DNA from 3 places in the Streptomyces sp. NPDC021096 genome. Region 2 is predicted to be linked to each of the others. Evidence: riboswitches for the same ligand, from Rfam matches in the RefSeq annotation. Region 2 holds a riboswitch; each other region holds the start of a gene.
The links. A riboswitch is a leader RNA that binds a small molecule or an ion and turns the genes downstream of it on or off. The one in region 2 is predicted to bind cyclic di-AMP.
Positions count from the first base shown of each region.

Region 1: another riboswitch for cyclic di-AMP. It lies ahead of AB0G59_RS20055 (peptidoglycan DD-metalloendopeptidase family protein); the one in region 2 lies ahead of AB0G59_RS06955 (transglycosylase family protein).
Region 3: another riboswitch for cyclic di-AMP. It lies ahead of AB0G59_RS24255 (C40 family peptidase); the one in region 2 lies ahead of AB0G59_RS06955 (transglycosylase family protein).

Region 1 covers NZ_JBFADG010000015.1:102,124-111,749, reverse strand. Annotated here, with positions in the region: gene AB0G59_RS20085 (PrsW family intramembrane metalloprotease) at 1-104, shown strand, start outside; gene AB0G59_RS20080 (YDG/SRA domain-containing protein) at 255-1,634, shown strand; gene AB0G59_RS20075 (methyltransferase) at 1,646-2,632, opposite strand; gene AB0G59_RS20070 (hypothetical protein) at 2,863-3,177, shown strand; gene AB0G59_RS20065 (aldo/keto reductase) at 3,230-4,174, opposite strand; gene AB0G59_RS20060 (MFS transporter) at 4,204-5,682, opposite strand; gene AB0G59_RS20055 (peptidoglycan DD-metalloendopeptidase family protein) at 5,816-7,030, opposite strand; cyclic di-AMP (ydaO/yuaA leader) riboswitch at 7,042-7,178, opposite strand; gene AB0G59_RS20050 (PP2C family protein-serine/threonine phosphatase) at 7,318-8,538, opposite strand; gene AB0G59_RS20045 (DEAD/DEAH box helicase) at 8,724-9,626, opposite strand, start outside.
Region 2 covers NZ_JBFADG010000003.1:112,099-121,724, reverse strand. Annotated here, with positions in the region: gene AB0G59_RS06965 (cytochrome P450) at 1-940, shown strand, start outside; gene AB0G59_RS06960 (transglycosylase family protein) at 1,106-2,071, shown strand; cyclic di-AMP (ydaO/yuaA leader) riboswitch at 2,366-2,515, shown strand; gene AB0G59_RS06955 (transglycosylase family protein) at 2,520-3,278, shown strand; gene eno (phosphopyruvate hydratase) at 3,505-4,785, shown strand; gene AB0G59_RS06945 (septum formation initiator family protein) at 4,877-5,347, shown strand; gene AB0G59_RS06940 (DUF501 domain-containing protein) at 5,393-5,932, shown strand; gene AB0G59_RS06935 (Ppx/GppA phosphatase family protein) at 5,929-6,900, shown strand; gene AB0G59_RS06930 (protein-L-isoaspartate(D-aspartate) O-methyltransferase) at 6,975-8,087, opposite strand; gene AB0G59_RS06925 (hypothetical protein) at 8,661-9,011, opposite strand; gene AB0G59_RS06920 (helix-turn-helix transcriptional regulator) at 9,249-9,626, shown strand, end outside.
Region 3 covers NZ_JBFADG010000024.1:34,821-44,446, forward strand. Annotated here, with positions in the region: gene AB0G59_RS24230 (DUF2156 domain-containing protein) at 1-419, opposite strand, end outside; gene AB0G59_RS24235 (alpha/beta hydrolase-fold protein) at 416-1,789, opposite strand; gene AB0G59_RS24240 (hypothetical protein) at 1,805-2,338, opposite strand; gene AB0G59_RS24245 (YchJ family protein) at 2,571-2,990, shown strand; gene AB0G59_RS24250 (carboxylesterase family protein) at 3,009-4,514, opposite strand; gene AB0G59_RS24255 (C40 family peptidase) at 4,598-5,071, opposite strand; cyclic di-AMP (ydaO/yuaA leader) riboswitch at 5,075-5,228, opposite strand; gene AB0G59_RS24260 (endo alpha-1,4 polygalactosaminidase) at 5,474-6,361, opposite strand; gene AB0G59_RS24265 (spherulation-specific family 4 protein) at 6,328-7,008, opposite strand; gene AB0G59_RS24270 (NAD-dependent epimerase/dehydratase family protein) at 7,005-7,922, opposite strand; gene AB0G59_RS24275 (sugar phosphate nucleotidyltransferase) at 7,932-8,645, opposite strand; gene AB0G59_RS24280 (SDR family NAD(P)-dependent oxidoreductase) at 8,705-9,626, opposite strand, start outside.

The sequences.
Region 1 (9,626 bases), on a different contig from region 2:
CGCCGGTGGCGGTCCCGGTACAGGGGTGGGGGGCACCAGTACCGCCTACGGGAGGACCGACCGCGCCCATGGGGGCGGGGTGGCAGCGGGGGGAGGGGTGGTAGCGCGGTGACCGTTCCATCGGGAACTTCTCTCGTCCTCACCCAGGTTCACCGTTCGGGACGTACAGAGCACCACCCGCACGCGCGAGTGCTGTAGCTCAACTCCACCCAGTTCCAGCTCAGCGGAGACCACACGCAAGGGAGAGCATCACCGTGCCTAACGGCGAGACGGACACCGCACACAAGCTCCTGGCCCCGCTCGGCTCTCTCCACGTCGACTGGTCGTCTGACCAGCCCGTACGGCACGAGCCGTTCCTGGCCCTCTGGGCGATTGGCCGTGTGGCTACGCGACGGGAACGGCTCGTCAGCTGGCACAAGGCCAAGCAGGAGATCAAAGAGCTCCTTCAGGAACATGGCCTCCCCGACCACACGCTCGATCCAGGGCTTCCCCTCGCCGCACTGCATCAGTCCCCGATATGGGAACTGACCGGTACACAGGGTGACTCGGGGCAGGCCGAGGCCGGCCTCGAGGGCACGCTTCATGAGCTTCTCTCCACGAACTCCGAAGCCCGCGAGCAGGCGGTAGCCACCCTGCTCGGAACCTACTTCCCGGACACTTCCTGGGAAAGCTTGTTGCTTTCCACAGGGCTTACGGAAAAGCCCTTCGACGGCTTCGGGCACCCGCCTTACGTCCCGGTGGGCATGCACTTCAAGGACCGCAGGGCCCTGCACGTGGCCAACGTCCATAGCCCCACACAGGGAGGCATCTGGGGCAAGGCGAAGGAAGAGGCAAAGTCCATCGTCGTGTCGGGCGGGTACGAAGACGATGAAGACTTCGGCAGCGAAATCATCTACACGGGGCAGGGCGGCCAGGATGATTCCGGCCGCCAGGTGAAGAACCAAGACCTCACGCGCGGAAACGCGGCACTGGTCAACAGCATCGCCACCGGCAGGCCCATTCGAGTCATCCGTGGCTGCAAGGGCGACAAGGCCCACTCCCCTGCGGAGGGCCTTCGGTACGACGGGCTGTACCGCGTAGAGGAGCACTGGTCGCAGCGCGGCGCCTCCGGCTTCCGGGTCTGGAGATACCGCTTGCGTGCCGTGGAAACCGTGGACGGCAACGCAGCCGTGAGCGCCGGCCAGCTCTCCTTCCCCAGCGCCCCTGTAATCTCCACGCCCAAGGACCTCGGAGAGGACGCTCCTGGGCGCAAGACCGCAATAACGCAGCGCGTCGTCCGTAGCACCGCAGTGGCTAACAGGGTGAAGCAGCTGCACGACCACACGTGCCAAATTTGTGGCACGCGGATCGAAACTCCGACCGGCGCCTACTCAGAAGCCGCGCACATCCGGCCCTTGGGTCGCCCCCACAACGGGCCAGACAAGACCGACAATGTGCTGTGCCTCTGCCCGAATCACCACGTGGCGTTCGACTTTGGGATGATCACGATCGATGAGGCGGGAAAGGTGATTGAGCACGGGTCTGAGCAGCACAACTACGAACTGCGCCGGCACCCTCAGCATGAAATACGGCAAGAACATCTGAAGTACCATCGCGACCACCACGAGACGAAGCGCACGGCCGACGGCAGCTAACCAGCAGGTCGCTATGAGGGCAGCTTCTGGGGCACCCCCTCCACCACCGACAGCACCGTCCCCGTAGGAATCACCCGCGTAAGCCGCAGCCCCGCCTCCCCGAACAGACGCGCGAAGTCGGCTTCCGTGCGTTCGCGCCCCACCAGCGAGGCCATCATCATCAGGTCCAGCGTCTTGCCCTGGTGAGGGGCGTTGTCCTGGGGGAGGACCGCGTCGATGACGAGGATGCGGCCGGATGGGGGCATCGTTCGGCGGCAGTTGTTGAGGATCGTCACGCACTGGGTGTCGTCCCAGTCGTGGAGGATGCGCTTGAGGAGGTAGACGTCGCCCGGTGGGGCCGTCGTGAAGAAGTCGCCTTCCTGTACGGACCAGCGGCCTTTCGTCTCCGGGGTGTCCAGGCGGTGGCCCGCCAGGACGTGGGGGCGGTCGTAGAGGATGCCGTGGAGGCCGGGGTGAGTGCGCAGGGCGGACAGGAGGAGGCCGCCGTGGCCGCCGCCCACGTCGACGACCGTGGCCTTCTCGGGGAAGGGGCAGGCTTCGGCGATGGGCTGGTTCTCCGCATCCGACATGGAGGCCATGCCCTCGTGGAAGATCGCGGCGGTCTGCGCGTCCTGCGTGAAGTGGTCGAAGAACGGCATGCCGAAGATGCGGTCGAACGCCGAGGTGCCCTCCTTCAGGCAGCGCGTCATCTCCCCCGCCGGCAGCCACATGGTCCGGTCCGTGATCATCAGGATCGCCGACCGGACGGGTACGGGCGCGTCGGACCGTAGCGCGTCGCCGGCCCTCGTCAGGCGGAACCGGCCCTTGTCGTCCTCCTCGAACAGGCCCCGGGTCGCCAGCAGGCGAAGGACGCGGTGGAGGTTGTCCGCGTCGGTGCCGGTCGCCTTCGCCAGGTCCGCCGGCGTGCGGGGGCCGTCGCTCAAGTGGTCCGCGACCCCCACCTCGGCCGCCGCCCGCAGCGCGGCGGGAAACAGGAAGCCCAGGGCCTCCTCGATCAGGAGGGCGGCGCTCCGCCGCCCCTCGGCCTCGCCACTCTCATTGGAGCCGCCGCTCTCGTAGCTCTCGTCGGGCTCACCGGCGTCGTTCACTTGAACCACCTCCGCGCGATAGGGGCATCGCGCCCAGCATGGCAGTCGCCGGGGTGTCGTCCCAGGGTGCGTCCGGCCCTCCGGGCAGCCGGAGTTAGCCTGCTTGAGGCAGATCGTCTCTTGATGCGGAGGTCCCGGTAATGGCGACAGCAGGAGCACGGATTCCGGCGTCCCTCGTGGCGGCCGGCGGGCTCGTCGGCGGGTACGGCGTGGCCCGGTGGACCAAGAAGCGGCCGCTCGGTGGGGTGGCGCTCGCGGCGGCCGGAGCCGTGGCCGCCAAGGAGTGGCACCAGAAGGCCGGCGCCGGTGCGGCCGCCGCGCTCAGCGGGCTGTACGTCGCCGCGTTCGCCGGCTCCCACCCGCTGGCGAAGAAGATCGGCGCCTGGCCCTCGGTCTTCGCCGTCGCCGGGGCCGTCGCGCTCGCCTCCTGGGCCGTGGAGCGGCGCGAGGGCTGACCGATCGGGGGAAGCAGGGGCCGAGGAGACGTCTCCCTGGCCCCTTCGCCCTCTACGCCGACGCCTCCGTCAAGCGCCCCAGCTCCGCCTCCGTCAGCTCCAGGTCCACGAACGCCAGCAGCGGCCGAAGCTGCTCCACCGTACGGGCGCTCGCCAGCGGCGTCGCCACCGTCGGCCGGGCCGCGAGCCAGGCCAGGGCCACCGTGGCGGGCTCGGCGTCGTGGGCCGCGGCCACCTCGTCCAGGGCGGCGAGGACCTTCAGGCCCCGCTCCGACTCCAGGTGCCCGGCCGCGCCCTCCGACCGGGCGCTGTCGACCGTCGTGCCCGGACGGTACTTTCCTGTGAGGAAGCCAGAGGCCAGGGCGAAGTACGGGACCGCGGCCAGGCCGTGCGCGGCGGCCACGTCCGCCAGTTCGCCCTCGTAGGTGTCGCGGGAGACCAGGTTGTAGTGGGGCTGGATCGCCACGTACTTCGCGAGGCCGGAGCGGTCCGAGAACTCCAGGGACCGCCGCAGCCGGTCCGCGGAGATGTTGGAGGCGGCGATCTCGCGGACCTTGCCCTCCTTCACCAGCCCGTCCAGCGTCGCGATGATGTCCTCGACCGGCTGGGACGTGTCGTCGACATGCGTGTAGTAGAGGTCGATGTAATCCGTACGGAGGCGGCGCAGCGACTCCTCGACGCCCGTCTTGATGGCGTCCGCCGCCAGGCCGCGGTGTACGGGCATGCCGTTCCCGACCTTGGTGGCGACGACGATGTCGTCGCGGTTGCCGCGCGCGGCGAGCCAGTTGCCGATGACGGTCTCGGACTCGCCGCCCTCGTTGCCCGGCGCCCAGGCCGAGTAGACGTCCGCGGTGTCGATGAAATTGCCGCCCGCCTCCGCGTAGGCGTCGAGGACGGCGAAGGACTGCTTCTCGTCGGCCGTCCAGCCGAAGACGTTGCCGCCGAGGGACAGCGGGTGGACGGAGAGCGTGCCGATCTTCCGGTGATTGTCAGCCATGCGGTATGCCAACGCCCTTGGCGGAACGGTTATTCCGCCGGCGCGGGCGCCGGTGACGGCAGGGGCTCCGGGGAGTGGACGGACAGGGGGGCGGCGATGTCCTCGAGGGAGCGGCCTTCCGCCCGTACGGCCAGGAACGCGGCGACCACGCCGCCCATGCACATCAGGGCCGCGCCGATGTCGAAGGCCAGCACGGTGTCGCCGACGACGCCGCTCTGTGTCAGTGCGGAGAAGAGCAGCGGGCCGCTGATGCCGCCCGCCGCCGTGCCCACCGCGTAGAAGAAGGCGATGGCCATGGCCCGGGTCTCCATCGGGAAGATCTCGGACACGGTGAGGTACGCGCTGCTCGCGCCCGCCGAGGCGAAGAAGAGGACGACAGCCCAACAGGCGGTGAGCGTCACGGCGTTCAGATGCCCGGCGCCGAAGAGCCAGGCGGTGCCGAAGAGCAGCACGCCGGCCAGCAGGTACGTCGAGGAGATCATGATGCGCCGGCCGACGGTGTCGAAGAGCCTGCCGAGGAACAGCGGACCGAGGAAGTTGCCGACCGCTATGACGGCGAAGAAGTAGCCGGTGTGCGAGGTGGAGACGCCGAAGAACCGCGTGAGGATGGCGCCGAAGCCGAAGGTGATCGCGTTGTAGAGGAAGGCCTGGCCGATGAAGAGGGCGAGCCCGAGGGCGGCCCTGCTGCGGTAGTCGGAGAAGACGGTGCGGGCGATGTCGCGGAAGCCGAAGCTCTCCCGCTGCCGGATGACGAGCCTGCCTTTGGCGGGCGGCAGCGGGCGGCCCTTCTCCGCCTCGATGCGCTTTTCGATCGTCGTGACCAGGGCTTCGGCCTCTTCGGCTCTGCCATGGATGAACAGCCAGCGTGGACTTTCCGGCACATGGCGTCGTACGAGCAGGATCACCAGGCCCAGGATGACGCCGAGCCCGAAGGTCAGCCGCCAGCCGACGTCCTTGGCGAAGATGCTGGTGTCGAGCATGAGTATCGACAGCAGGGAGCCGGCGATCGCGCCGAGCCAGAAGCTGCCGTTGATGATGAGGTCGACGCGGCCCCGGTAGACGGCGGGGATCAGCTCGTCGATGGCGGAGTTGATGGCCGCGTACTCGCCGCCGATGCCGAAGCCCGTCAGGAAGCGGAAGAGGAAGAACCACCAGGAGTGGTACGACAGCGCGGTCAGCGCGGTCGCGGTCAGATAGACCGCGAGCGTGACCATGAAGAGTCTTTTGCGGCCGAAGAGATCGGTCAGCCGGCCGAAGAACAGTGCGCCGGAGCAGGCTCCCGCGACATAGAGGGCGGCCGCCAGGCCCGTCACCCCGCCCGAGGTGATCGACAGGCCGCTGCCCTGTTCGGAGAGGCGGCCGGCGATGTTCCCGACGACCGTCACCTCCAGGCCGTCCAGGATCCATACGGTCCCGAGGCCGATCACCACGGTCCAGTGCCACCGGGACCAGGGCAGCCGGTCCAGGCGGGAAGGCACGGACGTGGTGATCGTCGGGGTCGTCGTCACATGTGCTGATTTCCCGATCGCACGCAGAACATTCCCGGCAAATCACATCTGTGGCTCCTGTAACCCGGCTGCCTCTCTGGGGTTGCGGTGCCCGTCGGCCTCTCCCTCGGCCTCCCTCGGCCTCCCTCGGCGACTAGGGCTGCAGCCCCCTGGCGCGCAGCCACGACAGCGGGTCCACCGGCGCACCGCCGCCGGGCCGCACCTCCAGGTGCAGATGGGGGCCGGTGACGTTGCCGGTCGCGCCGACGCGGGCGATGACCGTGCCCGTACCGACCTTCCCGGACGTGACCACCATCGACGACAGGTGGCAGTACCAGATCTCGGTACCGTCGCCGAGCGTCAGCACGATGCGGTAGCCGTACGCGCCGGCCCACCCGGCCTGTGTGACCGTGCCGCCGCTGACCGCCTTGACCGGGGTGCCGGTCGGGGCGGCGAAGTCCTCGCCGGTGTGGTTGGCGGACCACATGTTGCCGGCCTGGCCGAAGCCGGCGGTGAGGGTGTACGAGCCCACGGGCAGGGTGTACGAGCCGGTGGCGGCGGAACCGTGCTTTCCGGCAGGGGCCGGGGTGCGCTTCGCGGGGGCCGCGGGCCGTTCGGCCTCGCCCGCCCCGGTCCGCTCGGCAGCGCCGGCCGCCGCGGCCCGGCCGGCCCCGTGCGCCTCCGCCTCGGCGGCCTGCGCCGCCGCCCGTGCCTCCTGGGCCTCCTGCGCTTCGCGCGCCTCGTGTGCCTGGGCCTGCTCCGCCGCGGCCTTGCGCTTCTCTTCCGCCGCGGTGCGCGCCTCGCTCTCCCGCGCGGCTTCGTCGGCGGCGTCCTGCTGGCGCTCGGCCTGCTGGAGGATGCGGGCGCGCAGTGCCTCGCCGGCGTCGGCGGCGCTGTGCATGGCCGACGCGACGGCTGGGGCCCCGTCGACCGGTCCGGCCCCCGCTTCGGCGCCGGGGGCCTGCTTCTCCTCGCCGCCGGCTATGAGGGAGCCGACGCCCGGAAGCTTCTGCGCCAGGTCGGGCACGGATATCGGCGTCGGCGGACGGTCCTGCGCGCTCGCCATGCCGCCCGCGCCGACCGCCGCGATGACGCCGACGCCCAGCACCGCGCCGCTGCGGGCCATCGTGCCGCCGCGCTGCTTGACGACGCGGTGTCTGCCGCGGACGGGCCCCGTCGCGGAACCCTCGGCCGGGTTCCACTCGCCCCAGGTCTCCTCGCCGTCGGGGCCGTGACCACCGTCATGAGCGAAAGCGGAGCCGTCATCGGCGAAGTCGGGGCCGGCCGACGCCTCACCCGAGGCCCCACCCGGAGCGCTGTTCGAAGAACCGTACGAACTGTCGTCGAGAGCAGGCCTGTTGGACGCCACGGAGGCGCACTCCTTTCCTTCCTCTCGCCTACCGGGTTAGCTGACGGGTTCGGAGCAGGAAGGTCTCCTACGGGCCGGCGCGCGGTCCGATTCACCCCAGAGTTGATGGTTCCCCGGTTCCGCCCACGGGATTCGGCGAAGGCGCGCGGCGCCGCCTCTTGCGACGGCTGCAACGACCGCGCTGCGTTATCGAACGTTAATAGACACCGCCACCGGATTCCAAGCCGAAAGCATGAAATGGCACGCCTCTTGGGCGGATTTTGCGATGCGCACCAGCTGACCGTTCGTCAGTTGTTATCGGTTCGCATGCGGACGGTACGGGTGGTGGTCTGGGTGAGCGCGTGGGTGATGACGGCGGGGCGGTGGCGGCCGTCGCCGCGCCGGATGGCGAGCAGGGCCATGTCGTCGTCGGCCGGGCCGCCGGCGTGCCGGGCGACGTCCGCCGTCAGGGCGTCCAGCAGCGCTTCCGGGTTCCTGAACTGCTTGCCGCTGAGGCGCTGCAGCGGGTCGTAGAAGTTGCCCTCGGCATCCCGCGCCTCGGTGACCCCGTCCGTAAAGAGCAGCAACGTGGACCCCGCCGGGAACTCCCACTCCTCCACGCGGTCGGGCCATTCCCCCAGCTCCCCCATGCCGAGCGGCAGCGCCGGCGCGCCGGGGTACGCCTCGCCGACCGTGCCGTCGGCGTGGAGCAGGAGCGGGGGCGGATGGCCGCGGTTGACCAGGCGCAGCGCGGTGGTGCCGGGCGGGACCTCGGCGAGTACGGCGGTGGTGAAGCCCTCGCTCTGATCGAGGTTCGCGCGCCGGGCGCCCTCTCTCTGCAAGGCGCGCTCCAGTCGCACCGCGAGCCCCTCCAGCGTGCGCTCCTGCTCCGCCGCCTCCCGGAACGCGCCGACCACGACGGCGACCGCCTCCACCGCGCCGAGCCCCTTGCCGCGTACGTCCCCCACGATGGCGCGCACGCCGTACGGGGTCTCCTGCACGGCGAACAGGTCGCCGCCGATCCGGGCGTCGGCCTCGGCCGCCAGGTAGCGCGCGGCCACGCGCAGTCCGCCGATGCGGGCGGGTGGTACGGGCAGTACGGCGCGCTGGGCGGCCTCCGCGATGCACCGGACGGAGGCCAGCTTCCGGTCGCCGCGGCGGACGACGCGGTTGATGCCGAGGGCGAGGGCGGCGACGGCCAGCACGGTGGCGATCTCGGTGACGGCGGCGCCCGTGTGGGGCACCCGGCGGATGATCGTGAGGGTGGTCATGGCGGTCAGGGCCGTGACGGCGGTGGCGAGCGTCGCGCCGTGGGACAGCAGGGCTGCCGCGATGAGGGGTGAGCAGGCGAAGAAGGGGGCGGAGGAGTAGTGCGAGGGCGTCAGGACGTCGAAGACGACGCCGGAGACGATCAGCAGCGCGGGCAGCGGGCGCGCCACGGACAGCCGGCCGGTGAGGTGCGGGCCCGTCCGGTGGCCGTGCGCGAATGGTGGCTCCGACTGGGGTTCGAGCCCCTCTGGCATCCCCACCGTGCGTTCTCCTGACCGGCCGCCGTCCCTGGGCATCGCGTTCCACCCTTGCGCAGCGCGCGGGCCTTCGCGAGCGGTGTTGCGCCGGACGGGGACGGGGAAACGGTGAGGCGGGGCCCGGAAGACCGGGCCCCGCCTCATCGGGACATCAGGACGTCAGCGCGGAGCCGGACGGGATCGGCGCGTCAGGACGCGGCCGAGCGGCGACCGCCGCCACCGGCGCCACCGCGGCGCGAACGGCCGACGGCGTTGCCCGGGCGGGTGCCGCCCGAGCGGCGCGCACCCTCGCCGCCGCCGTTGCCGCCGAAGCCGCGGAAGGGGCGCCCGCCGCCGTTGCCGCTGCCGCCCGAGGCGGGAGCGCCGGCGGCGTCCGTACGGGTACGGCCGCGGCCGCCGCGGCTGCCGGAAGAGGAACCGCGCGAGCGGGAGGAGGACTTGCCGGCGCCCTGCGGCTGGGCCGGGGCCGGGGCCGCGATGACGACCGGGACGCCGCTGGGCTCGCGCGCACCGGTGATGCGGGCGAGCTCCGGGTCGGTCGGGTAGGTCTTCATGACGTTCGGGGTGATCTGCGCCGTGGTCATCATGCGGCTCATCTCGCGCCGCTGCTCGGGCAGCACGAACGTGACGACCGTGCCGGACTCGCCCGCGCGGGCGGTGCGGCCGCCGCGGTGGAGGTAGTCCTTGTGGTCGACCGGCGGGTCGATGTTCACGACGAGGTCGAGGCCCTCGATGTGGATGCCGCGCGCCGCGACGTTCGTCGCGATCAGGGCGGTGACCTGGTCGGTGCGGAACTGGTCCAGGACCCGGTTGCGCTGCGGCTGGCTCTTGCCGCCGTGCAGGGCCGCGGCGCGCACGCCCTCGGACAGCAGCTTCTTCACCAGGCGGTCGGCGCCGCGCTTGGTGTCCACGAACATGATCACGCGACCGGCGCGGGCTGCGACGCGCGTGACGGCGTCCTTCTTGTCCTGGTCGGTGACGTGCAGCAGGTGGTGGTCCATCGTCGCGACCGCGCCCACCGACGCGTCGACGGAGTGCGTCACCGGGTCGGAGAGGAAGCGGCGGACGAGCCGGTCGACGTTGCGGTCGAG
Region 2 (9,626 bases):
CCGACTGGTCTCCAAGGCGTTCACCCCGCGCCGGGTCGCGGAGTTCGCGCCCCGCGTGCAGGAGCTGACGGATCAGCTCATCGACGCCTTCGCGGAGAGAGGGGAGGCGGACCTCATCCACGAGTTCGCCTTCCCCCTCCCCATCTATGCCATCTGCGACCTGCTCGGGGTGCCGCGCGAGGACCAGGACGACTTCCGGGACTGGGCGGGAATGATGATCCGCCACGGCGGCGGGCCGCGCGGCGGAGTGGCCCGCTCGGTGAAGAAGATGCGGGGCTATCTCACGGAGCTGATCCACCGTAAGCGGGAGGATCTCGGCGAAGACCTCATCTCCGGACTGATCAGGGCGAGTGACCACGGTGAGCACCTCACCGAGGACGAGGCCGCGGCCATGGCCTTCATTCTGCTTTTTGCTGGTTTTGAAACAACTGTGAACCTGATCGGTAACGGAACCTACGCCCTTCTGCGCAATCCCGGGCAGCGCGAGCGCCTCCAGCGCGCCCTGCGCGAGGGCGACGAGAGCCTGCTGGCCACCGGCGTGGAGGAACTGCTGCGCTACGACGGTCCCGTGGAGCTGGCGACCTGGCGGTTCGCCACGCAGGACCTGCCCCTGGGCGGGCAGCGCATCGCCGAGGGCGACCCCGTGCTCGTCGTCCTCGCCGCCGCGGACCGCGACCCCGAGCGGTTCGCCGACCCCGACACCCTTGACCTGGCCCGGCGCGACAACCAGCACCTGGGCTACGGACACGGCATCCACTACTGCCTGGGGGCGCCCCTGGCGCGCCTGGAGGGGCAGGTGGCGCTGGCGACGCTGCTGCGCCGGATGCCCGATCTGCGCCTGGGTGCGGAGCCGGAGGATCTGCGCTGGCGCGGGGGTCTGATCATGCGTGGATTGCGCACTTTGCCCGTCGAGTTCACCCCGGCGCCGCCCGCCGACTGACGCCCTATCAGGCGACGTGACCTTCGCGTGACCTCGGATACACCGGCTTGTGACGACCCGGACCCGTCGCTATGTTCGACGACCACATCAGCCGCCACACGAGAGGGCCACCCCATGCGCTTCGGGAACGGAAGACATCGCCGCCCCCGTCAGATACCCGCCATCGTGCTCGCGGCGGGGGTGACGGGGGCGGGCATCGCGATGCCGCTGATGGCGGCGACCGCGGCGACGGCCGCGGACACGGGCACCTGGGACAAGGTCGCCCAATGCGAGAGCGGCAAGCTGTGGAGCGCCAACACCGGCAACGGATTCTTCGGCGGCCTGCAGCTCACCCAGCAGATGTGGGAGCAGAACGGCGGCATCTCCTACGCGCCGCGCCCGGACCTGGCCAGCAGGTCGCAGCAGATAGCCGTCGCCGAACGGATCCTGGCCGCCGAGGGCCCGGACGCCTGGCGCAGTTGCGCCGTCAAGTCGGGTCTGTCGAAGGACGCTCCGGCGCCCGAGGTGAACCCCGGCCGCATCATCGAGACCCCCGAGCCCGAGGCCACCGGCAAGCCGGCGCCCGAGCGCTCCGCTCCCGCCACGCCGGAGCACAAGACCCCCGCCGACCGCGCGCCCGGCACCAACGAGCCCGCGCCCGACGCGTCCAAGACGCCCGGCAAGCCCACTCCGTCGGACCCCGCCGCGAGCCCGTCCGCGGACCCCTCCACACCTGCGGGCCAGACCCCCGGACAGCCGGACGGCAAGCACCGCAAGGACCCCTCGGCCGAACCCTCCACCGGTCCGGCCGCCCCCTCCGCCACACCCTCGGGCACGCCCACCGACGCCGCGCCCACCGCCCCGCGCACGCCGGGCGACGACGCGAGTGCGGAGCCGGGTACGGGCAAGCACCGCAGCGAGCCGCCGCGTTCGGGCGAGCCGCAGCGCCCCTCGCGCGACGGCGGTGACGCCCGGACGGGCGTACCGGGTGCGACGGACTACACCGTGCAGCCCGGTGACAACCTGTCAGCCATCGCACAGGACCACTCGGTCAACGGTGGTTGGCAGACGATCTATCAGAAGAACGAAAAAGTTGTCGGAACCGATCCGGATCTCATCAAGCCTGGTCAGCGGCTCGATATCCGTCCGTAGCCGGGGGGTTCGGGGCGAATGTCCGTTCCAGTCGAAAGTGAGACATGGGTCTCGTTGGCTTTGGGCTGGACGGAGCTCGTCCGTTCTTCTCAAACCCCCTCTCACCTGCGGAAACAGGAGGTTCCTGTGGGTAACTTCCAGCAACTGTGGCTGAAAAGTGGGGTTTGAACCCGTCGGCCCGCTGTGTTTAACGTCGTCACCGCTCGCCACCGCGAGCACCACGGTCGCTACGCCGAATCCTGCCGGCGGCCGGGGGAGTCGTCGCGCAAGCGCCGTTGGCAGGAGCGGGGGAACCAAGGTAAGGCGCCGGACCGGTCCGACGGCCTCACGGCCGGGGGAGCGGGACGGCTTGGGGTGAAGCCCGGAGCGCAGCCGCGCACCGGGCCGGGCAAACTCACAGCCCGAACCCGACAGCTCACCTCGTAGGCGTCGGTGAGGAAACCGACTTATGTCCAAGGGCAAGCACCGTCGTCCGTCCAAGGCCGTCCGCATCGTCACGCTCGCCGGCGTCGCCGGCGTCGCAGTGGCCGCCCCGCTGATGGTCGCGACCTCCGCCAACGCCGCCTCCGTTTCGACCTGGGACAAGGTCGCCCAGTGCGAGTCCAGCGGCAACTGGGCCATCAACACCGGCAACGGCTACTACGGCGGCCTGCAGTTCTCGCAGTCCTCCTGGAAGGCCGCCGGCGGCACCCAGTACGCCGCGCGCGCCGACCTGGCCACCAAGGCCCAGCAGATCGCCACCGCCGAGCGTCTCCTCGCCATGCAGGGCCCGGGTGCCTGGGGCTGCGCCGGCGCCGGCGGCCTGACCGCCGGTGGCGCGAAGGCCGACGTCGACACCTCCGGCTCCGGCTCCGTGGTGAAGAAGAAGTCCACGAAGTCCTCCTCCTCCGCCGCGGGCGAGACCTCCACCAAGAGCCGCGCCGACCGCGCCGAGCGCCCCTCCGCGCCCAAGCACGCCAAGCCGCAGGCGGAGACCGCCGAGGAGGCCCCGGCCGCCCCGAAGCAGACCGCGCCGAAGCACGCCGCCCCCGCCAAGCCGGTCAAGCAGGGTGACGGCGAGTACGAGGTCAAGGAAGGCGACACCCTCGGCTCCATCGCCGACGCCAAGAAGGTCGACGGCGGCTGGCAGAAGCTCTACGACCGCAACAAGGACATCATCGACAACGCGGACCTGATCTTCCCGGGTCAGAAGCTGCATCTCAGCTGATCACCGGCTGAGCGCCGCGCTCATCCGCGGGACCGCCCCGCTCCGATGCGACTTCCCCCCGAGCCGCATCGGAGCGGGGCTCCGCCGTTTTCCCCGCCCATTCATCCGGTGATCTCGGCTTTTGTGCCATTTTTCGGTCCGGTGGCAGGTCCAAGGGCCGGTGCAGCCTCCGGGGCCCGTTAGGCTCGTGCTGCAGAACTCCAGACACATCACGAAGGAGACCCTCGTGCCGTCCATCGACGTCGTCGTAGCTCGCGAGATCCTCGACTCGCGAGGCAACCCCACGGTCGAGGTCGAGGTCGGCCTCGACGACGGCTCCACGGGCCGTGCCGCCGTGCCGTCCGGCGCCTCCACCGGTGCCTTCGAGGCCATCGAGCTGCGCGACGGTGACCCGAACCGCTACCTGGGCAAGGGCGTCGAGAAGGCGGTTCTCGCCGTCATCGAGCAGATCGGCCCGGAGCTCGTCGGCTACGACGCCACCGAGCAGCGCCTGATCGACCAGGCGATGTTCGACCTGGACGCCACCGACAACAAGGGCTCGCTCGGCGCCAACGCCATCCTGGGCGTCTCCCTGGCCGTCGCGCACGCCGCCTCCGAGGCGTCCGACCTGCCGCTGTTCCGCTACCTCGGCGGCCCGAACGCGCACCTGCTGCCCGTTCCGATGATGAACATCCTCAACGGCGGCTCGCACGCCGACTCCAACGTGGACATCCAGGAGTTCATGATCGCGCCGATCGGCGCGGAGTCCTTCTCCGAGGCCCTGCGCTGGGGCACCGAGGTCTACCACACCCTCAAGAAGGTGCTGAAGGGCCGCGGCCTGTCCACCGGCCTCGGCGACGAGGGCGGCTTCGCCCCGAACCTCGGCTCCAACCGCGAGGCCCTCGACCTCATCCTCGAGGCCATCAAGGAGGCCGGCTACACCCCCGGCCAGGACATCGCGCTGGCGCTCGACGTCGCCGCCTCCGAGTTCTACAAGGACGGCGTCTACACCTTCGAGGGCAAGGACCGCTCCGCCGCCGAGATGACGGAGTACTACGCCGAGCTCGTCGAGGCGTACCCGCTGGTCTCCATCGAGGACCCGCTGTTCGAGGACGACTGGGCCGGCTGGAACACCATCACCGAGAAGCTCGGCGACAAGGTCCAGCTCGTCGGTGACGACCTGTTCGTCACCAACCCCGAGCGCCTGGCCCGCGGCATCGAGGAGAACTCCGCGAACGCCCTGCTGGTCAAGGTCAACCAGATCGGCTCGCTGACCGAGACCCTGGACGCCGTCGAGCTGGCCCAGCGCAACGGCTTCAAGTGCATGATGTCCCACCGCTCCGGCGAGACCGAGGACGTCACCATCGCCGACCTGGCCGTCGCCACCAACTGCGGCCAGATCAAGACCGGCGCCCCGGCCCGCTCCGAGCGCGTCGCCAAGTACAACCAGCTGCTGCGCATCGAGGAGATCCTCGACGACGCCGCGGTGTACGCCGGCCGCAGCGCGTTCCCGCGCTTCAAGGGCTGACCTTCTCGCCAGTCTCCGTACGTCCCCGGCCGCGGTCCCGTACCGTGTCCGGGGACGTACGTTCGTGGCGGACTCTTCCAGGGGAGGCGACGTGGGCGCGGACCGGTTCTCCACCGCGACCAGGCTCAAGGCGCTGGGCACGGCCCTCGTGCAGGGGCCGACCGCGGCCCGGATCTACCGCGCCGGGCCCCCGCGGCGCAGCCGGCTCACCGGCCGGGCGGCGCTGCTCGCCCTCGTCGTCTGCTCCCTCGTCGTCGCCCTCGCCTACCCCATGCGCCAGTGGGTCACCCAGCGTTCGGACATCGCCGAGCAGCGGCACCGCACCGAGCAGGCGCGGGAGCAGGTCAAGCGGCTGCGCGACGAGAAGGCCCGGCTCGAGGACCCGGCGTACGTGGAGCAGCAGGCGCGCGAGCACCTGCACTTCGTACGGCCCGGCGAGACCGGCTACACCGTGGCGGACGGCAGCGGCGGCACCCGCCAGCGCCGCAACGAAGGCGCCGCCGACCGCCCCTGGTACAGCAACCTCTTCGACGGCGTGGACACCTCCGACGGCCACCGCTGACCCTGCACATTCTTTCGACAAGACCGAGCGAGCACGAGCGAGCACATGGACACCCCTCCTCCGAAGACCGAGCCCACCGAGCCGACCGACGCCGACATCGCCGCGTTCAAGGAGCAGCTGGGGCGCCCGCCGCGCGGGCTGCGCGCCATCGCGCACCGCTGCCCCTGCGGTCAGCCCGACGTCGTCGAGACGGCCCCCCGGCTGCCGGACGGCACGCCGTTCCCGACGACGTACTACCTGACCTGCCCGCGTGCCGCCTCCGCGATCGGCACCCTCGAGGGCTCGGGCCTGATGAAGGAGATGCAGGACCGGCTGGCGACCGACCCGGAGCTGGCCGCCGCCTACCGGGCCGCGCACGAGGACTACCTCGCGCGCCGCGACGCGATCGAGGTGCTGGAGGGCTTCCCGAGCGCCGGCGGCATGCCGGACCGGGTCAAGTGCCTGCACGTGCTGGTCGGGCACTCGCTGGTGGCCGGCCCCGGCGTGAACCCCTTCGGTGACGAGGCGCTGGCGCTGCTGCCGGAGTGGTGGGCCAAGGGCCCGTGCGTGAGCCCGTGCGGCGAGTCGGGCGAGGGGTGCGCATGACGCGCGTCGCCGCCATCGACTGCGGGACGAACTCGATCCGGCTGCTCGTCGCGGACGCCGACCCCGCCACCGGTGAACTCAAGGAGCTCGACCGGCGGATGACGATCGTCCGGCTCGGCCAGGGCGTGGACCGCACGGGCCGCCTGGCGCCGGAGGCGCTGGAGCGCACGTTCGCCGCGTGCTGCGAGTACGCCGAGGTCATCGAGGCGCACGGCGCCCAGCGGGTGCGCTTCGTGGCCACGTCCGCCTCGCGGGACGCGGAGAACCGCGAGGACTTCGTGCGCGGCGTCGTGGAGATCCTGGGCGTGGAGCCCGAGGTGATCAGCGGTGACCAGGAGGCGGAGTTCTCCTTCACCGGCGCCACCAGGGAGCTCGCCGGGCGCGCCGACCTGGCCACCCCGTTCCTGGTCGTGGACATCGGCGGCGGCTCGACCGAGTTCGTGGTCGGCGAGGAGCACGTGCGGGCCGCGCGCAGCGTGGACGTGGGCTGCGTACGGATGACGGAACGTCATCTGGTCGTGGACGGCGAGGTCACCGACCCGCCCTCGGCCGCCCAGATCGAGGCGATACGGGCCGACGTCGAGGCGGCGCTGGACCTCGCAGAGCAGAGCGTGCCGCTGACCGAGGCCCGTACGCTCGTCGGCCTGGCCGGCTCGGTCACCACGGTCGCCGCGATCGCGCTGGGGCTGCGGGAGTACGACTCCGCCGCCATCCACCACTCGCGCGTCTCCCTGGAGCGGGTCCGGGAGATCACCCACGAGCTGATCGGCTCCACCCACGAGCAGCGGGCGGCGATCTCCGTGATGCACCCGGGCCGCGTCGATGTCATCGCCGCGGGGGCGCTCGTGCTGCTGTGCGTGATGGAGCGGACCGGCGCCCACGAGGTCGTCGTCAGCGAGCACGACATCCTGGACGGCATCGCTTTCAAAACAGCAGAACAGGCCGAGGCCGAGAAAAAGCGGCCCTGACCTGCGCTGATTCGTAGGCCGTAAACGTGAATGGCCCCGGCCCGCTGTACGCGGACCGGGGCCACCTCGTTGCTTCACACCGGCCAGGAGTCGCCCGGCATGTCGAGCCACGCCTCTTGCCCGTCCGGCGTCACGGTGAGCCCGAACCGGTCATGCGTCGGCTTGCCCTCCTTCTGCCACCACCGAAAGGCCGCTTCCACCTCGTCCCACAGCCGGCGCGGGCCCGCCTGCCAAACGCGGGCTTCTTCCCCTTCGCGGAACATCACGCAGGCCCAGGAGCGGTCACCCAGCCCGTAGAACCACACGGGGCGCGCGCCGTCGCGTGCGTCGGCCACAGCCTGAACGCAGTTCCGCACCCGGAGGCCCAGAGCGAAGGGGAGGGCGGTGTACCGCCCGGTGACGAACTCGGACTCGGTAATAGCCGTGGTGGAGGTGTCCGCATCGTCGAACGTGCCCGCCGGAACGTACTCCGCGTGCGGTCGCCGGGGCGAACGCTGGGCCCGGATCTTCATGAACTCCACCGGGCGGGTGAAACGGCCGAGTGCGATTCCGCCGTCCGCCCGCAGCCGGACCACGGCGTCCGCGTTGCTGTAGTGCGTGCCCCATGGGGCGACGATGAGCCCACCCTTACGGATCTGTGGCAGCCACACCCCTGGGGACTCCCGGAGCCCCACAGTGGCGAGGATGCGGTCGTACGGCCCGTGGTCCGCGTAGCCCTCGAACCCATCGCCGACGACCACGTCCGGGTACAGCCCGGCCGCACACAGTCGCTCGCGGGCCCGCATGGATACTGTGCGGTCGATCTCGATCGTGGTGACGCGTCCGCGCCCGCGTGAGCCCACACAGCGGTGGTACAGGGCCCCGGCGGTCTCACCCGTACCGGTAGCCACGTCCAGCACGTTCATGCCCTCTTCCGCGCCCAGATCCTGAAACAGCCCGTAGTTCACGGACGGCGCGGACGACGAGCTTGTCGACACGCGCCCCGGCGCGGTGCCGGAGTGCTCGCCGTCGTCCCACTGGGTCACGATGGGTTGGTTACTGTCCACGGCTGCGTACCAGCCGTCGGGGTCGGCGGTCCGGTCCACGGCGACGCTCGTACCGGATTCCATGTCCCACGGCCAGACCAGATCGGGCAGGAAGGCGGCCCGGTCCACCGCGGCGAAGGTCGGCGCCCAGTCCGACGACATTGCTTTCGTCTCAAAGAGGACGCGCCCCAGCTCATTTCGGCTGGGGCGCTCCACCTGCGGGTTGAACGTCACTTGCGGTGGTCCCCATCTCCCTCGGGGCTACTGCCGTCGGGGGACGGGGGATCGGACGGCGGCGTCCATGGCTGGCCGGGGTGTCCGTCCCCCTCGCCTTCGTCCTTGCTGTGCCCGCCGCCGGCGGCGGTTACGAACTGAATGTTCACTTTGTACCCTTTCGCTCATTCGGATGGGCACTTGCGCCTGCCCGGCCGCCGACCGTCCTCACCGCGTTGCGGGGTGGCGACCGGGCAGGGGTCTAGGGGTGGTGCGTGTGGGCCCGCGGGCACGCCGTTCGTGAGCTGTCTTCGGGCACCGGCTGAGAGGCGGGTGTGGGGTGCAGCACGGGAGCGTAGTGGGCGCGGGTCGCCGGGGACATGTAGGGAGTCGGCATTGCAGACGGGCCGGAGGTATGGGGAAGCGAAATCACGTGGCTCCGGGTCGGTCCGCCGACCGGCGCCCCGGGGGGCGTCGGTCGCGCGATGCGCCATGCTCGGCGAAGAAGGCGCCAGAGCCGACTCATGGGTGCATCACCCGCAGGTGGCGGCACATGGCCAGGGTGAGCAGGTGGGCGGCGTTGGCACGGCCCGCTTCCACCGCCTTCCTGCGCTCGACCTTGAGTCTGGCGATGTACTCACACCGCAGCGGGGTGACGACTTCGAGGGAGTCGCCGTCCGCCTCCCACTCGTGCCCGCCGTCGAGTCGGCGCAGCTGGTAGCGCGACTCAACCTTGCCCATGACCCTTCCGATGCGGTCCGTCTCGGAGTCGTGCACCACCCTGCCGACCCAGCGGTGCCCGATGCGGCCGGGATCGTCCGGCCTGCGGCGCTCAGGAGTCTGTGGGAACGAATGCGAATGCGTGATCGCCATGCAAAACCCCCTCTGGGCAGCACTAACCAACGCCGATTGTCGTCAGAGCGTGATCGTGCGGCGACGTTTCGTGTACGACAGAGTGCTCTTAACTCCAGCCTGTCGCAAGCCATCTCACGCACGAATGAGAATTTGCATATGCCCGTGTGAGTGGCGAAGGTCAAATGATCAACACAGATGACATGGCCAACGGGCAGGCGGCAGACTGGCCGACAGAACGCGATGATGGAGGGCAAGTTGAGCGCACCGACTGTGCGTCGCCGCAGGCTGGGGGCGAAGTTGCGAGCACTCCGCGAGGGTCTGGGGCTCACGCTCGAGGACGTCGCCGCGAGGGCTGACGGCAGGATCACCGTTGCGAAACTGAGTCGCCTCGAGACGGCGCGTACGCCGGCGAAATCTGCCGACGTCAAGATGTTGCTTGCCCTCTACGGTGTTGACGGCGGCGAGCTCTGTGCGGCGTTGCTCGCCCTCGCCAACGAAGGTGCCGCTCGCGGGTGGTGGCATTCCTACCGGGGTGTGTTGTCGCCTGTGTACGAGGATCTGATCTCTCTGGAGGCCGAGGCGGCTTCGGTGCGGTCGTGGCAGATGGGCGCGATCCCGGGCCTGCTCCAGACA
Region 3 (9,626 bases), on a different contig from region 2:
ACCAGGCCGACGCCCAGGAGGGTGCCCGCGATCTGGCCGCCGAGCAGCAGTGCGGCGGTGCGCGCGACGCCCAGGCGGCGCTCGCAGGGGGTGACGAGCAGCAGCACCAGGAGCGTCGAGCCGATGTAGCCGCCGAGCCCGGGGCACCACAGCAGCGAGCTGGCCGGGGTCCACCAGCGGCCCTCGGCCAGGGCGGTGACGCCGACCCCGACGTGCTCCAGCAGGTGCCGGCCCGGGCCGGAGCCCAGCGCGCCGGTCAGCGCCCCCACGATCCACAGCACGGCGAGGAAGGCCAGCGTGAACGGGGCGTGGCGCACGGGCGCCAGGAGGCGGTCGAGCGTGGCGCGCCAGGGGTGCGTGCTGTCGCCGACGACGGGCGCGGGCGGTGGCGGGGGCGGCGGGCCGCCGGTTTCGGTCATCGGATCAGTCCCGTCTCCCGGGCGAGCCAGGGCAGTTGCCGCTCCAGGCCGGGTCGCCAGACCTGCCAGCTGTGGCCGCCGGGCAGCAGCACCCACTCGGCGCGCATCCCGGCCCTGACGGCGGCGTCGTAGACCTTCCGCTGCTGCGGCCGGTAGGTGGCGTCGTCGGTGCCGGCGACGAACGCCGCCTTGGTGTCGGGGAAGCGCTGCCGGGCCATCACGTCCAGCGGGTTGACCTTCTCGTAGGCGGCCGCGTCGCCCCCGAAGGCCTTGTCGATGGTCTTCTGCCGGCTGCCGAGGGTGGGCGCCTCCTGGCCGGAGATGTCGTTGACGACGCCGTAGACCTGCGGGGCGTTGACGCCGAGCTGGAGGGAGCAGGTGCCGCCGAAGGAGATCCCGGAGACGATCCAGGAGGTGCGGGCGGTGGCGACCTGGAGGTGGGAGCGGATCCAGCCGGGCACGTCGACGGCCAGGTAGGTCTGGACCTGGCCGAGCCGGGAGTCCAGGCAGAGGGTGTTGGCGAACTGCGAGCCGAGGGGGTCGGCCACGACCACCACGGGGGCGAGCCCTTGGTGGTCCGCGGCGAAGGCGTTCATCATCTCCACCAGGCGCCCGGAGTTGATCCAGTCGTCGGGCGACCCCGGCTGGCCCGCCATGAGCACGATCACGGGCAGCGGGGGGCGGGGGCTCGCCCGGTAGGCGGGCGGCAGATAGACGTACGCGGAGCGGGCCTTGAAGCCCGAGGCGGTGCCGGGGATGTCGGAGCGGGAGAGCGTGCCGTGCGCCGGCAGGCCGGCCGGTGGCCGCCACACCTCGGAGACGGCCTTGCCCTGCGGCACGTGCAGGACCGGTTCGGTGCGGCCGGTGGCGTCGCCGAGGCTGGTGGTCTTCTGCAGCCAGGCATTGAGGGCCGTACGGGCCGTCGGGTACTGGTCGAAGTGGCGGTTGATCTGCGAGGCGCCCAGCAGCACGGCGCACAGCGCGGCGAGGACCGCACCGGCCCAGTGGCGCGGGCGCAGCAGCGGTATCCGGAACGCCGCCAGGCACAGGCCGAGGACGGCGACGCCCGCCCAGACGACGACGCCGGTCGGCAGCGGGTCGGGGAAGAGTTCGAGCCAGTCGTCGACGGCGACCTGCAGCAGCCAGGTGATCAGCGCGGCGAGGAGCACGGCGAGTGGCGCCCAGCGGGTCCACCACCGGCGTTGCCGGGAGAAGAGCAGCACGGCCAGGGCGCAGCAGCCGAGGACCAGCAGGACGAGCGGGATCCAGCCGCGCACCAGGGACCAGTCCAGCGCTCCCGCGGCCCGCTCGTCCGGGGCGGATGCCGCCGGGGCGAGCGGGCCGGGCCGCGGGAGGCGGGCGGGCGTCACGGTGTCCGGGGCCGCCTAGACCGGCAGGGGTACGGGCAGCGGGGCCGCGCCGCCCACGAGCTTGGGCACCGACGTCAGGAGGGCCTGCAGGTCGGCGAGGACCTGGGCGAGGAGGGCCGTGACCTTGGCGACGTCCTTGGCCAGGACCGCGGCCAGCAGGTCGGTGACGTCCTTGACGAGCTTGTCCAGCTGCGCCTTGACGTCCGCGACGGGGTCGTTGGACGCTCCGTCGTCGTGCCGGTGCGCCCGGGCCCTGACGTCCACGAGCAGGCGGTCGGCCGATTCCTGCAGGCGCTGGCGCAGGTCGCGGAGGTAGTCGACGTCCGGGGTGCGGGAGCGGGCCTCCCTGAGGAACCTCGATCCGAGGGAGAGGGTCTCGCCCAGGCTGCCGATGGAATCGGAGCGGCCGGAGGCCGGGGCCGGCGCGGGTTCCGCCACGGCTATGGAGTCCGTCGCCCGGCCGGAGGCCAGAGCGGGGCCGCAGACGCCCAGGGCGAGCGAGCCGCACACGACGGCGACGGCAGCGGAATGGAGCCGGTTGTTGCCCATGCGAGAAACTCCCTTCACAACACCTGTCGGACGCGACCACCGTCCGCTGGCGCCAGGGGCCGCGCAACCGCTCCCGGCACCGTTCCCGGCCGTCGCCAGGCGGTGAGGCAACCGCGATGACCTGGGAATTCACCCGAAAGAACAGGGAGGGCGGCCGTCCGGCGGCCGTGCAGCCGAAAGGGTTCGTCACACCGGGTGCGGGGCCGGGCCGCGCAGCGGGGAGAATCGGGGGGTGTCCAGAAGAACAAGCGCACGCCGCGCGCCGGCGATCACTGCCACCTCACCGTGCCCCTGCGGGCTCGGCGCACCGTACGGGGACTGCTGCGGCCCCTTCCACCAGGGCCGCGGCGCGGCGCCGACGGCGGAGCGCCTGATGCGCTCGCGCTACAGCGCCTTCGTGGTCGGCGACGCCGCCTATCTGCTGCGGACGTGGCACTCCTCGACGCGGCCGCCCGGCCTGGACTTCGACCGCTCCATCACGTGGACGGGGCTGGAGATCCTGGGCGCCACGGGCGGCAGCGCCTTCCACAGCGAGGGCACGGTGGAGTTCCGCGCCCACTACGAGGTGCGGGGGCAGGCGGACGACCAGCACGAGCTGAGCCGCTTCGTGCGCGAGGACGGGGAGTGGGTCTATCTGGACGCGGTCGGCTGACCGCGTCCGCGTTCCGGGTCAGGGGAGGTCGAAGGGTTCGACGCCGTGTCCTTCCCAGATCCGCCGGGACGCGTCATGGGGATAGGGGGCCGTGCTCACCTCGGCGTCCAGGAGCCGGGTGAGCCGCCCGTCGGTGACCCGGTAGGCCGGCCAGCCGGGGTCGCCGTGGGCGGCGAACGACGCCCACGAGCGGCGGATGTCCTCGGCGAGCGCGAGGGCCTCCGCGGGCGGCGGGTCCTCGCCGAACAGCAGCCGGGCGGCGGGGGCGGAGTAGTTGCCGAAGAGCAGCTGGGCGTCGAGACCGTGGGCCGCGCCCAGCGCGCCGCCCAGCGCGGGCGCGGGCCAGCACAGTTCGTAGAGGTGGGCCGTGCCGCCGCCGGCGGAGTGGGCGTCCGCCAGGTGCAGGGAGGGGACGCGGAAGAGCGCGTCGGCGTGGACGAGGTCGAAGAGAGCGGCAGCGGAGGCGCCCGGGTGGGCGGCGCGGTAGGCGCGCTCGCCGTCGGGTGCGGGGGCGAAGGTCCGCAGCGCCGTCGTGGCGTCCTCCTCGGTGATCTTCTCCAGGCCGCCGGACAGCACCAGGAACGGCCGGAACTCGTCGCGGGTGTGACCGGTCAGCAGGCCGACCTCGCTCGCGCGGCCGTCGCGCAGGCTCCGCCAGGGCACGTCCGGCACCAGGTCGCCGTCCACGACGGGGCAGAAGGGGACGCCCGAGCGGGCCAGCCGGCCCCAGCGGTCCACGTGGGCGGGCAGGCCCGCCATCAGTACGTCCACCTCCTCGGCCAGGCGCTGCGGCGCGATCGCCGCGAGGGAGGCGGCGGTGGGGGCGGCGCCGAGCCGGGCGGCGAAGGTCTGTGCGACGTCCTTCGCGAGGGCGGGGGTGACGTAGAGGCCCGGTACGGACTGGGTGATGGCCCGTCGGAAGAGGCCGGCGGTCAGGGGTGCCGCCAGCAGGGTGGCGATGGAGCCCGCTCCGGCGGACTGTCCGCAGAGGGTGACCCGGTCCGGGTTGCCGCCGAAGCGGGCGATGTTCTGCCGCACCCATTCCAGGGCCGCGATCTGGTCGAGCAGGGCGCGGTTGGCGGGGGCGCCGGCGAGCTGGGCGAGGCCCTCGGCGCCCACCCGGTAGTTGACGGTGACCACGACCAGGCCGTGCCGGGCTATGTGCGCGGCGTCGTACAGGGGGTCGTTCGTGGCGCCGGAGACGTAGCCGCCGCCCGGGATCCACACCAGGACCGGCAGCCCGGATCCGCCGGGGTCCGGGGTCCAGACGTTCAGGGTGAGCCAGTCGGTGCCCGGTATGTCTCCGGGGGCACGGAAGGGCCCGGACTGCGGGGGCGGCGGCCCGAACTCCACGGCCTCCCTGACCCCGTCCCAGGCCGGGGGCGGCTGGGGTGCGGCGAAGCGCAGCTCGCCCACCGGTGGCCGGGCGTAGGGGATGCCGCGGAAGACCGCGAGTTGCTCCTCGGTCCGTCCCCGGACCGCGCCCTGGACCGTGTGCGTCTCCACGCCGCTGCCGCTGGCCATCCGCGCCCCTTCCCGAAACCGCCGGACGGGCTGGATTCTGGGCCCGTCCGGCGTCCCGGGACAAGGGGGCCGACGCTGAGCGGCTACTTCACGCGGCCGTACCAGACGCTGTTGGTCCAGATCTTCTCCAGCCGGACGGAGCCGCCGGGCTTGGGAGAGTGCCAGATCTTGTTGCTACCCGCGTAGATCCCCACGTGGTAGACGTTGCTGCCGGAGTGGAAGAAGACGAGGTCACCGACCTGACGCGAGCCGCTGGACAGGTGCCGGGTGGAGTTGTACTGGCTCTGGGCGGTGCGCGGGAGGTTCTTGCCGACCTTCTTGAACGAGTAGAGCGTCAGGCCCGAGCAGTCGAACCGGTTCGGTCCCGTGGCGCCGTACTGGTAGGGCGAGCCCTTCTTGGAGGCCGCGACCTTCAGTGCCTGCTCGCCCGGGGTCGCCGCCTGGGCGCCGGTGGCGAGGCCGGGGATGAGCACCGATGCCGCGAGCGTGGCGGCGGTGAGGGCCGACGCGGTGCCGGCCCGGGAAGCGAGTGCAGGTATGCGAGGAAACGCAGACATGCCAAAGCCCTTCGGCATCCGCCTACGAAAGATGACCTGTCGGGTTCGGGCTGCGAAGTTGCCCGGCCACGCATGTGGCTTCACCCCAAGGACCACCGCTTTCATGGTCCGTTACCGCTTGGGTCTCCCGCTCCTGCCGATTCATCATTCGATTCCGCACCCGGTGCGGCGGCAGGACTCGGCGTCCGCCCGGGTCGCCCGCCTCGGTGACGGGATCTTGTGTTCGGTGAAAGATCCTGCACCATCAATCGCTCAAATTCGGCGCCGAAACGGTCATCTGTGAACTTCTTCACTTCGGGGTCACACGCGGAACCGCGCCCCCTCCACCACCCGCCGTCTGCGCCTAAACCCGTGTCCCGAGGGGCACTTGAAGCACGGAAGCCCAGGCTCCGCACTGCTCGGTCAGCACGGCTGCCGCCAGGCGTCCAGCTCGAGCTTCTTCTTCATCGAGCTCAGCCCCAGCCGCTTCGCGGTGCCGCAGAACTCCCCCGTCGACAGGTCGTATTCGACATGGAAGACCGCTTTGTTCTGCTTCACGAACGGCGTGAGCTTCTCGCACTCCCCGTACTGCGCGCACTGTTCGTTGACCGCGAAATCGAAGTCCCGTACCAGCTCGGGGATCTGCTCGAGATCGTTCTTCAAACCGATGGCCAGCCCGCGCTCATGAGCCAGCTTCACCAGCATCCGGTTGAACGCCAGCTGATCCGCGGCCGAGAGCGGGAATCCGGTGCGATTGCGAAACCCCTCGGTCAGATCGGGTTCCACCGCGTCGAAACCCTTTTGCCGGCACATGTCGATGCGGGCGGCCATGAGGGGCCGCAAGTCGTCGAGACGGCGGATGTCCAGCCATTTCTCACCGTCCCAGCCCTTGTTGTTCCTGCCGAGCAGGGCTTTGGGAAAACGCGCGTGATCCGGCCGGAAGTCCTCCCAGGCCCCGGCGTTGATGTAACAGATCACTTTGCGGCCCCGGGCGTGCAATCGCGCCACCGTTTCGGCGGAGTTCTCGAAACCGTCGATGTCGTAGACGGGGACGTCCACGGAGGTGTCGACCTGTCCGCCGAGCTGCCACTGCCAGCGGGTGCCCGGCCGCGGCTGCCAGCGCCGGGAGGCCGGCGGCGGGCTGCCGTCCGGCGCCGCCGTCATCCGGTCCACCGGGCTCTCCCCGCCCGGCTCCGCCCCCTCCTCCGACGGGCTCGAACAGGCCGCGAGGACGAGCAGGAGGACACCGAAGAGGCCCGCGCGGGCGCGCCGGCCGGTCACCGGGCCACCGGCAGCGGCGCGCTGCACCACGGGTTGGCCCCGGTCCCCGGCACCGCGCAGTGCACGCCGGCGCCCCGCGCCCCCGCGGTGCGGGCCACCTGCGCCTGCGCTCCCTCGGGCACGCCGTAGACGAGGTGGCAGAAGCGCCCGGGCGGATGGTCGGCCGTCCAGTCGGGCACCCCGGCACGCCGGTAGTCCTCCCAGGCGCCTTCGAAGGTGACGAGGACGTCGGCGAAGGAGGCGTAGCCGGGGTCGGGGTGGGTGCCCGGGTTCAGGACGGCGGTGCGCGCGCCCAGCACCCGGGCGGTCATGACCAGCCACCGGTAGCGCGGCAGCAGTGCGGCGCCCTCGGCCGCCTGGTCGAAGAAGACCCCGTCCACGTCGTACCACCTGCGGTGCCGGCGGACGTCGGCGACCACCGCGCGGGGCGGGCGCCGGCCGTAGGCGGTGTCGACGTAGCCCAGCAGCCGCACGCCCGCGCCGCGCAGCCGCCCGGCGGCGGCCCTGAAGTGCGGGTCGGGGCGGCTGCCGGGGCCGTCGGCGACGTTGAGCACGACCGCGTGCAGGCCGGGGGCGGCCGCCGTCAGCGCGGCCCATTCCCGTGGGTGCGCGGCCGGGTGCGCGTACAGCGGTACGAGCAGGCGCTGTCCGTCGTCCGGCGGTGCGGGGCGTGTCATCGCACCGGCTCCGCGGGCCGGCCGCGGGTCTCGGCCCACAGGTCGGCCAGGGAGTCCTCCAGCCGGTGGCGCGGCACCCACTCCAGGGCGCGGGCGGCGGCCGTGATGTCCGCCTGCTGCCAGGGCACGGCGGCCGAGCGCGGCGAGCCGTCGCCGCCCTCGTCGATCCGGTCCGCCGCCGCCCCGGCGAAGCCGGCGGCCCGCAGCAGCCCCTCGGCGACGTCCCGCACGGGCCGGGCGGTGCCGCCGGCGACGTTCAGGACGCCGGGCAGCGGCCGGGGGGCCGTCACGGCGCGTACGACGGCGTCGGCCACGTCCCGCGCGTCGACGAAGTCGCGGTAGGCGGAGAGGTCTCCGGTGCGTACCCGGTCGTCGGGCCCGGCCCGGTGCAGCTCCTGGGCGAGCCGGCCGGGCAGGGAGGCGGCGGGGGCGCCGGGGCCGACGGGGTTGAACACCCGCAGGACGACGGCGTCGAGGCCGGAGCCGGTGACGGCGAGGGTGCCGGCGAGCTTGCTCGCGCCGTAGAGGCCGAGCGGGCGGGCCGGGTCGGCCTCGGCGACGGGCCGGTGGCCGTCGGACGGGCCGTACTCCGCGGCCGAGCCCAGGTGGACCAGGCGTGCGTCGGGGGCGGCCGCGTGCAGGGCTTCGCACAGGGCGGCGGGGCCACGGGCGTTGACGGCGGTCAGCGCGAGCGCGCTGCCGCCGACCGCGCCGGCGCAGTTGACGACGGCGTCGGGGGCGGCCTCGCGCAGCACGGCCGCGAGGTGGCCGGGGTCCGCCCCGGCCAGGTCGACGGGCAGGGCGGAGCCGGGGGCCCGGCCGCCGTCGAGCACCCGCGCGCCCGGGAGGGCGCGCAGGCGTTCGGCGGCGTGCCGGCCCAGGAAGCCGGTGGCGCCCAGGACGAGAATGCGCATGACGCGCCGTCACGCTCCCTTCATCAGCAGGTCTCGGTGGACGGAGAACTCGGCGTTGGCCCGGTCGTAGTCGTCGGGGCGGCCGATGTCGAGCCAGTAGCCGTCGAAGGCGTAGGCGTTGGGCGGGGTGCCGTCGCCGAGCAGGTCCAGGACCAGTTCGTCGAAGCCCAGCGGCAGGCCGGGGGTGTAGCGGGCGAGGGCGGAGCGGGAGACTCCGTAGACGCCCATGGAGACGCGGTAGTCCATGCTGGGCTTCTCGGCGAAGCCGACGACGCGGCCGGAGTCGGTGGTCAGGACGCCGAAGTCGATGTTGACCTTGCGGGCGTAGGTGGCGATGGTCAGCGGCGCCCGGGAGGCGACGTGGTCGCGCAGGACGTCGCCGAAGTCGAGGTCGGTGAGGATGTCGCCGTTCATGACCAGGAAGTGCTCGGGCAGCCGGTCGGTCATGGTGAGCAGCGGTCCCATGGTGCCCAGCGGGCTCTCCTCGGAGGTGTAGTCGACGTGGATGCCCCACTGGGAGCCGTCGCCCACATAGGCCCGGATGATGTGGCCGAGGTGGCCGATGGCCAGGGTGCAGCTGGTGAATCCGGCGCCGGCCAGCTGGCGCATGACGATCTCGAGGATGGCGTGCTGGTCGCCGATGGGCACCAGGGGCTTGGGCAGTGCGGTGGTGTACGGGCGCAGCCGGACGCCCTTGCCTCCGGCCAGGATCACTACGTGCATGGGTGCCGTTCCTCTCTCGCGATGGGTGGTCTCTCGTCGGGCCGTGCGCGGGGCGGGCGTCAGACGTTGTAGAGGCCGGTCTTGTACCGGCCGAGGTTGACCGGGTCGCGGAAGAAGGCGATGGCTTCGCGCAGGCCTTCTTCGAGGGTGTGGGCGGGGCTCCAGCCGGTGGCGGCCCGCAGCCGGGAGGAGTCGCAGACCAGCCGCATCACTTCGGAGGCGGCGGGCCGCACGCGGGCCGGGTCCTCGCGGACGTCGAGGTCGGTGTCCATGAGCTTGCCGATGAGGGTCACCAGGTCGCCGATGGATATCTCCTCGCCGGTGCCGGAGTTGAAGGTGCGGCCGAGGACGGCGGCGGCGGGCGCGGCGGCGACGGCGCGGAAGGCGGCGACGGTGTCCGCCACATAGCTGAAGTCACGGGTGGGGCGCAGGTCGCCGAGGGTGATGGTGCGTTCCCCGGCGGCGACCTGGCCGATGACGGTGGGGATGACGGCCCGCATGGACTGGCGCGGGCCGAAGGTGTTGAAGGGGCGCAGGGTGACCACGGGAAGGCCGAAGCTGGCGTGGTAGCTGTCGGCGAGCCGGTCGCCGCCCGCCTTGGACGCGGCGTACGGGGACTGGGTGTTGATGGGGTGGTCCTCGGTGATGGGCACGGTCTGCGCGGTGCCGTAGGTCTCGCTGGTGGAGGTGTGGACCAGGCGCGGGACGTCGAGGTGGCGTACGGCCTCGAGGACGTTGAGGGTGCCGGTGACGTTGGTCTCGACGTAGCTGTGCGGGGCCCGGTAGGAGTACGGGATGGCGATGAGCGCGGCCAGGTGGTAGACGGTCTCGGCGCCCTTGACCAGGCCCGTGACGGAGCCGGGGTCGCGGACGTCGCCGAGGACCACCTCGACGTGGTCCAGCACGTCGGCGGGCAGGTCCTCGAGCCAGCCGAAGGACGAGAAGGAGTTGTACTGCACCATCGCGCGGACGCGGTGGCCG